2 regions of the Streptomyces sp. GbtcB7 genome follow, and region 1 is predicted to be linked to the other one. Evidence: riboswitches for the same ligand, from Rfam matches in the RefSeq annotation. Region 1 holds a riboswitch; the other holds the start of a gene.
The links. A riboswitch is a leader RNA that binds a small molecule or an ion and turns the genes downstream of it on or off. The one in region 1 is predicted to bind thiamine pyrophosphate.

Region 1 (4,194 bases):
AGGGGGTGAGAGGGGGGCGGGGTCAGCGGCGCAGGCGCAGCGGGGCGTAGACCAGCAGGGCCGCGAGGAACGCCACGCCGTAGGCGGTGTCGGCGCCGTGCAGGGCGTGCGCGACCGGGCCGACGTACAGGCTGGTGCTCATGAACGGCACCGCGGCGGCGAAGGCGGCGGCGAACGCCACGAGCGCGGGCCACCACGGGCGCGGGCGGGCGCTCTCGGTGGCCAGGTCGACGGGTGCGCCGCCGCGGGCCCTGGCCCGGGCGAGCCAGTCGACGGCGACGATCGCGACGAACCCGGGAATCCAGTAGCCGACGAACAGCAGGACGTTCTGGAAGCGGGCCGTGGTGTCGGCGGCGTGCATCCACAGCACGAGCGGGAAGCCGAGGACGGCGGCCATCGCGGCGGCGGCCGGGCGCGGCAGCCGTACGCCCATGGTCTGCAGGGCGAGCGAGCCGCTGTAGTCGTTCATGGCGTTGCTGCTCAGCGCGGCGAGCGCCACGGCCAGCAGGCCGAACGCTCCGAGGGCGCCGCCGCCGAGCAGGGTGTCGACGCCGCGGGCGGTCTGGTCGGTGAAGACGGCCGCGCCCCACAGTCCGAGGGCCTGGACGGCCACGAAGGACACGCCGATGCCGGTCAGGGTGTACCAGAACATGCGCGGGCGGGACGCCGTACGCGGCAGATAGCGGCTGAAGTCGCTCGCGTACGGGGCCCATGACAGCGCGAGGCTGAGCGCGATCGTGCAGGTCAGGACGAAGGCCCCGGCCCGGTCGGCGCCGTGCGCGGTGGCGGCGGGGGTGGTGTGGGCGCCGCTCAGGAGCTTCACGGTCAGGGCCACGAACGCGGCGGCGAGAGCGAAGGTCATCACGGTCTGGAGCCGGTGGATCACCTCGTAGCCGAGGACGCCGAGCGCCCCCTGCACCGCCATCATGACGAGCACGCCCAGCCAGAACGGCCAGCCGCACAGCTGGGCCAGCGCGTCCCCGCCGAAGAGGCCGATCAGTGCGTCCCAGGCGATGGACGACAGCCACTGCAGGGCGCCGGGGACGACCACCGCCCGGCCGAACGCGAGGCGGGCGAGCGGCAGCTGTCCGGCGCCGGTCTGGCTCCCCCAGGTGCCGAGGTACGCGGTCGGCACCGCCCCCAGGAGGGTGCCCAGCACGACGGCGGCGAGCGCGGTGGAGAAGTCCAGGCCGAGCGCGATGCCGACGGTGCCGGTGAACACGCCGGTCATGGTCAGGTTGGGGGCGAACCACACGGTGAACAGGCGGCCGGGGCCGCCGTAGCGGTGGTCCTCCGGGACCGGGGCGATTCCGCGCGCCTCGACGTGCAGGTCCCCCGGGGCGGTGGGCATCCGCCCGTCGAACACGCCCTGCGGGCCTCCGACGGCCACCTCAGCGCGAGCGTTACGGGCATACGGCAACGACATGAGACATCCCTCCGCCAGTCCTAACTGGTTCAGGTTCGACGGGTGTGATCTCAGCCCTCGTGCGGGGCACCCCGTGTCCGGTTCGGCGGTCAGGATAGCCCGGCGGGCGCGGTCTGCCCCAGGGGGAGGGGTCCGCGCGGTCCGTACGGCCCCGCGGCTACGCGTCGACGCTCGGCTCCCTGCCCTCGTACGCCGCGGTCAGCAGCGCCAGTACACCGTCCAAGGTGACCTCGCGCGGATTCGGATACGGCTGCCCGGCGGCCTGCTCGGCGGCCACCGCCAGGTCGGTCTCCTTGAGGCCGAGTTCGGCGAGGCCCCGGGGGGCGCCGAGGCTTCCGGCCAGGGCCCACAGGGCATGGGGGACGTCGTCGGCGCCGCCCAGGGCGCGCGAGAGCGCCGTGACAGCCCGGGGTGCGGCGGGCGCGTTGTAGGCGAGGGCGTACGGGAGGACGACCGTGTGCGTCTCGGCGTGCGGCAGGCCGAAGGTCCCGCCGAGGACGTGGCACAGCTTGTGGTGCAGGCCCATGGTGGTGGCGCCGAGACAGGCGCCGCAGAGCCAGGCGCCGTACAGGGCCCGGCCGCGCGCGTCGAGGTCGCCGGGGGCGGCGGCCACCAGCGGCAGGGCCTGCGTCATCGCCCGTACGCCCTCCTCGGCCATGAGCGAGACGAGGGGCGAGGCGTCGGGCGCGTAGAGGGCCTCGACGGCGTGGGCGAGCGCGTTGACGCCGCTGGTGACGGTGAGGGGGACGGGGAGCGAGAGGGTGAGTTCGGGGTCGTAGACGACGCTGCGGGGCTGGACGGCGGGGTCGCGGCCGGTGCGCTTGGCACCGTGCTCGGTGAGTCCCCAGACCGGGGTCATCTCGGAGCCGGAGTAGGTGGAGGGCACGGCGATCAGGGGCAGGCCGGTGCGCAGCGCGATCGCCTTGCCCAGGCCGATCGCCGAGCCGCCGCCGACCGCGACACACCCGTCGGCGCCGGCCGCGCGCGCCGCCTCGACGGCCCGGTCGGCGACCTCGACGGGTACGTGCATCCGGGCCTCGGCGTGCAGCCCCGCGCAGGCCTCGCCCAGGGCGTCCGCGACCGCGCGTGCCGTGCCCTCGCCCCTGCTGCCGCAGACCACCAGCACCCTGCGCAGCCCGAGCCTGGCGGCCTCGTCGGGGGTCGCGGAGACGGCGGCGCCGGGCCGGAAGACGATCCGCGCGGGCTGGGTCTCGTACGAGAAGTCGAGCGGGGTGTTCCTGTCGGTCATGGTGCTCATTCCGGTTCCAGTACGAGGTCGAAGCGGGCGTGGCGGAAGGGGTTCGGGACGCCGAACTCCCGCGCCAGGGACGGGTCGTCGGTCTCCGTGAAGTCCTGGACCAGGCTTTTCTTGACCGCGAAGACCGCGTCGGAGTCCAGGTAGTCGCCGCCCGCGACGAAGATGTGGGTGGTGACCGGGGCGTGGCCCTCGGCCGAGGCGATGAAGTGGATGTGGGCGGGGCGGTAGGGGTGCCGGGCCGTGGCGCGCAGCAGTTCGCCGACCGGGCCGTCGGTGGGGATCGGGTACGGGCTCGGTACGCAGGTGCGGAACCAGAAGCGGCCCTCGGCGTCGGCGGTGAACAGGCCCCGCCCGTTGCCGGGCGGCTGGACGTCCGGCTGCTGTACGTCGTAGTAGCCCTCGGAGTCGGCCTGCCACACGTCGAGGACCGCGCCCGGCAGCGGGGTGCCGCCCTTGCCCAGTACCCGGCCGCTGACCACGCACGGCTCGCCCCTGCCCACCAGGTCGATGTCCGCGCCGAGTGCGCGGATCGGCGATCTGGTCAGGTGGAACGGGCCGAGGACCGTCGACTCGGTGGCACCCGGGTCGCGGTGGCCGCTCAGCGACTCCACGAGCATGGAGACGCCGAGCACGTCCGACAGCAGTATGAACTCCTGGCGGGTGTCGGTGCACTGTTGCCCGGTCGCGGTCAGGAAGCCGATCGCGCGTTCCCATTCCGCCATCGTCGGCTCCGTCTCGCGCACGAAGTCGTGCAGATGACGGGTGAGCGCGCCGAGCAGTTCGCGCAGCCGCGGATCGGTCGTGTCCCGCAGGCTGTCGAGGACGGCGTCGGTGATGCCGTGCGCGAAGTCGGTCGTGGCATCGGTCATGGCATCGGCCGTCGTCGAACGGTTCGGTTCGTCTGTCATGCCGCTCCTCGTGGTGCTATCGGGACTGATCGCCGTCGGTGCCCGGGTCCACGAAGTGGAAGCCGGGCTCGGGAAACCTGGCGAACGCCCGGTGGGGCACGGACGAGGTGTAGGCACCCGCGAGGGAGAACACCACACGGTCGCCGGCCCGCAGCCCCGGCGCCCGGACGTCCCGGACCAGGATGTCCCTGGAGGTGCTCAACTGGCCGGTGAGCGTGACCCGTTCGCGGCGTACCACGGGCCGCGGCCAGGAGTAGGGCCACGCGTCCACCTCGAGTACGGACCAGGGCTGGTCGGGCCACGGCTGGTCGGGCCTCCTGGACGCCGACGTGCGCAGGTTCACCCCGCCACCGCGGACGACGGCGAAGTCCTCGCTCGCGCCGTGCTCGACGTCCAGCACCTCGCTCGCGTACCAGCCGCAGTACGCGGTCAGCGCGCGACCGGGCTCGATACTCAGCGTCAGTTCCGGGTGCGCTGCGACGAGTCGGGCGAGTCCCTCGCCGTACGCCTGCCAGTCGAAACGGCGTTCGGGGTGCTCGTAGTCCACCGCCATACCGCCCCCGACGTTCACCTCGGTGAGGCGCAGGCCGTGCCGCGCGGCG
Region 2 (4,194 bases), on a different contig from region 1:
GGTGCCGGGCAGGCTCGGGTCGGGGGTGAAGAGCCACTCGAGCATCTCTTCGTCGGAGAAGCCGTCGTCCCGCAGGAGCGTCAAGGTGCCGGTCAGGCCCTTGACGACCTTCTGCTCGGCCCCGTCGATGAAGGCGGCGGGGACGTGCAGCGCGCGGTTCTCACCACGGCGTACGGCGATCAGCTGGCCCTCCTTGACCAACTGCCGGACGCGGGTCACCTCGACGCCGAGCTGTTCGGCGATGTCGGGGAGGGTGAGCCAGGCGGGGACGAGAGCATCGATCTTTGCGTCAATCTCGGTCACGGGACAAGCCTGCCATCCCGGACTGACACTCGGTACCCGAGCGCCCCCCGGACCGCCGTCCGGGCGACGGAAACCGGGCGGTCATGCCGTGGCGTCCTTCAGAGGGCGGGACGGGTCGGCCAGGATGTCCGGGTTCATGGGCATGCCCGCCTCGATCAGGCGGCGGCCCTGGGCCAGGTCACGGGGACGCCCCACGGCCAGCAGGGCGACGAGGCGGCTCTCGCGGAGCCAGCACACCGTCCAGGCCGCGCCCGACGGGTCGCCCCGCCAGATGGTCGTATCGGCGGGGGCGTGATGGCCGACATACTGGACGAAGCGGCCGAACTGCTCGGACCAGAAGTACGGGACCGGGTCGTACGCCACCGGGGCCTCGCCGATGATGTTCGCCGCGACCGTGCGCGGCGCCTGGAGGGCGTTGTCCCAGTGGTGGACGAGGAGGCGCTCCTCGTAGCGGCCCGACGGGAAGGAGGCGCAGTCGCCGACCGCGTAGATGTCCGGCACGGAGGTGCGCAGGTGGCTGTCGGCGACCACTTCGCGGTGGGCGCCTAGCTCGATGCCGGAGCCGGCCAGCCAGGCGGTGGCGGGGCGCGCGCCGATGCCGACGACCACGGCGCCCGCCGGCACCCGCGTGCCGTCGTCAAGGACCACCGCGCCGGGCTCGACGCGCTCCACGCGCGCGTGGGTGCGCAGCGACGCGCCGCTGTCCGCGTACCAGGCGGTCATCGGCGCGGCCACCTCCGCGGGCAGCGCGCCGGCCAGCGGCCGGTCGGCGGCCTCGACGACCGTGACCGCGCACCCGGCCTCACGCGCCGCCGTCGCGAACTCCGCACCGATCCAGCCCGCCCCGACGACCACGATGTCGTGCTGCTGGGCGAGCACGGGGCGCAGCCGCTCGGCGTCGTCCAGGGTCCGCAGCAGATGGACGCCGGGGACGCCCTCCGAGCCCGGCAGCTGGATCGGTTCCGCGCCGGTCGCGAGGACCAGGACGTCGTAGGGCACCGGTCCTGCCTCGGTGTCCAGCTCGTGGTCCGCGGGGCGCAGGCCCAGCGCCTCGCAGCCGAGCCGCAGTTCGATGTCCAGCGCCTCGAAGTCGATGTCGAAGGCGGAGCCCTCGGCCTTGCCGAGCAGTACCGCCTTGGACAGGGGTGGCCGGTCGTACGGCTGGTGCGGCTCGGCGCCGATCAGCGTCACATCCCCGGTGAATCCCTGTTCCCGCAGGGCGACCGCCGTCTGTACGCCGGCCATGCCCGCACCCACGATGACGACCCGCCGTGCCGTACGCCCCTGCGCCCGCACCTGTGCCCGCGTCTGCTCGCTCACCTGATCACCATAGACAACTGACAATCTGTCAGTCAGGGGACGTGCGCAGTGACCTGTTCCACAACGCTCGTACCGCTCCCGTCCTGGGACTCCCAGTCCCAGGTCTCCTCCAGGCGCAACCGTCCGTCGGGCAGCTCCACGACCACGGACACGCAGTGGCCCGACGAGGTGCTGCCGTCGTGCTTCAGCTGCACGTACCGGAAGTCGAGGCGGTCGCCCTCCCGCGTCCCCACGAGGTGACCGCGTGCGACGTCCCCGCCCGCGTACTCGGCCCAGATCTCGCCGTCCTTCTCGTGGTACGTGAACCGGGTGCGCGTACCGACCTGCCCGGGGGCCTGGTCGGCGACCGGGGCGAGGACCAGGCCGTCGAGCGTACGGGCCATGGACGGAGGCTCCCTTACTGAGACATACGGCAGCGGGCTAGGGTGGCCAACGTGCTGCATCTCCCGGGGGGCGACCCCCGGACCCCCAGCACAAAAGATTACTCGCGGGAGCCCGGACGCACCGGGCTGAGAGGGAGGCTGGCGGCCTCCGACCGTACGAACCTGATCCGGGTCATGCCGGCGAAGGGAGGGGCTGGACACCCATGTCGCCTACGCGTACACCTGCACGTTCCTCGGATGCGCCGTCATCGGACGCACGTGTGTCAGACGTCCTCGTCATCGGGGGCGGGATCATCGGTCTCGTGACCGCCTGGCGGGCCGCGCAGCGCGGGTTCACCGTCGCGGTCGTGGACCCCGAGCCGGGCGGCGGGGCGGCACGGGTGGCCGCCGGAATGCTCGCCGCCGTCACCGAGCTGCACTACGGCGAGCAGACCCTGCTGGGCCTGAACCTCGCCTCCGCGCGCCGCTATCCCGACTTCGCCGCCGAACTCACCGAGGCGAGCGGCCAGGACCTCGGCTACCGCCGGTGCGGCACGCTGGCCGTCGCCATGGACGCCGACGACCGGGCCCACCTGCGCGAACTGCATGCCTTGCAACACCGCTCGGGGCTCGAATCGGAGTGGCTCAGCGGCCGGGAGTGCCGCCGTCTGGAACCCATGCTCGCGCCGGGCGTGCGCGGCGGGCTGCGGGTCGACGGCGACCACCAGATCGACCCGCGCCGGCTCGCGAAAGCCCTGGTCAAGGCGTGCGAGCGGGCCGGAGTGGAGTTCCATCGGACGTGGGCGGAGCGCTTGACCGTCGTACGGGACCGGGCCGCCGGGGTCGTCACGACGGGCGGCGAACGGCTGGCGGCGGGGCAGGTGGTGCTCGCCGCCGGGAGCCTGAGCGGAAAGCTCCCGGGCGTGCCCGCCGACGTGCTGCCGCCCGTACGGCCCGTGAAGGGTCAGGTGCTGCGGCTGACCGTGCCGAAGCGGTACGCGCCGTTCCTGAGCCGGACCGTGCGGGCCGTGGTGCGCGGCAGCCAGGTCTATCTGGTGCCGCGGGAGAACGGTGAGCTCGTCGTGGGCGCCACCAGCGAGGAGCTGGGCTGGGACACGACGGTGACCGCGGGCGGGGTCTACGAGCTGCTGCGCGACGCCCACGAGCTGGTGCCCGGGATCACCGAGCTGCCGCTCACCGAGACGCGCGCGGGCCTGCGGCCCGGGTCGCCCGACAACGCGCCGCTGCTCGGCCCGACCGCGCTCGACGGGCTGCTGCTGGCCACCGGGCACTACCGCAACGGCGTCCTGCTCACGCCCGTCACCGGGGACGCCATGGCGCACGTCCTGACCACCGGCGAGCTCCCGGAAGAGGCCCGCCCCTTCACCCCCGGGCGCTTCAGCACCGCACTCACGGAGCAGACCGTATGAACATCTTCGTCAACGGAGAGCGACGGCTCGTCGCCGCCGACACGGCCCTCGACACGCTCGTCGCCACCCTCACCGTCGCACCCTCCGGCGTCGCCGCCGCGCTCAACGAAACCGTCGTCCCGCGCACGCAGTGGTCGTCCACGGCCCTCTGCGAGGGAGACCGCGTCGAAGTCCTCACCGCAGTCCAAGGAGGCTGAACCATGGCCGACGATCCGTTTGTCCTCGGAGGTACGTCCTTCTCGTCCCGGCTGATCATGGGTACGGGGGGTGCGCCCAGCCTCGACGTCCTGGAGCGGTCGCTCGTGGCGTCCGGCACGGAGCTGACGACGGTCGCGATGCGGCGGGTGAATCCCTCGGCGCACGGCTCGGTGCTGTCCGTGCTCGACAAACTGGGCATCCGGGTGCTGCCGAACACGGCGGGGTGTTTCACCGCGGGCGAGGCCGTGCTGACCGCGCGGCTCGCGCGGGAGGCGCTCGGTACGGAGCTGATCAAGCTGGAGGTCATCGCCGACGAGCGGACCCTGCTGCCCGATCCGATCGAGTTGCTGGACGCCGCCGAGACGCTGGTCGACGACGGGTTCACCGTGCTGCCGTACACCAACGACGACCCCGTGCTCGCGCGGAAGCTGGAGGACGTGGGGTGCGCGGCGGTCATGCCGCTCGGGTCGCCCATCGGGTCCGGTCTCGGCATCCGCAACCCGCACAACTTCCAGCTGATCGTGGAGCACGCGCGTGTGCCGGTGATTTTGGACGCGGGGGCCGGTACGGCGTCGGATGCG

Region 2: another riboswitch for thiamine pyrophosphate. It lies ahead of thiO (glycine oxidase ThiO); the one in region 1 lies ahead of KVT44_RS16810 (cytosine permease).

What each region holds. Positions count from the first base shown of each region.
Region 1 covers NZ_JAGXJM010000009.1:77,480-81,673, reverse strand. The annotation lists gene KVT44_RS16810 (cytosine permease) at 23-1,426, opposite strand; TPP riboswitch at 1,416-1,510, opposite strand; gene KVT44_RS16805 (maleylacetate reductase) at 1,584-2,675, opposite strand; gene KVT44_RS16800 (intradiol ring-cleavage dioxygenase) at 2,681-3,553, opposite strand; gene KVT44_RS16795 (alanine racemase) at 3,609-4,194, opposite strand, start outside.
Region 2 covers NZ_JAGXJM010000034.1:74,507-78,700, reverse strand. The annotation lists gene KVT44_RS41500 (Rv2175c family DNA-binding protein) at 1-303, opposite strand, end outside; gene KVT44_RS41495 (NAD(P)/FAD-dependent oxidoreductase) at 385-1,623, opposite strand; gene KVT44_RS41490 (hypothetical protein) at 1,656-2,006, opposite strand; TPP riboswitch at 2,101-2,212, shown strand; gene thiO (glycine oxidase ThiO) at 2,210-3,415, shown strand; gene thiS (sulfur carrier protein ThiS) at 3,412-3,612, shown strand; gene KVT44_RS41475 (thiazole synthase) at 3,616-4,194, shown strand, end outside.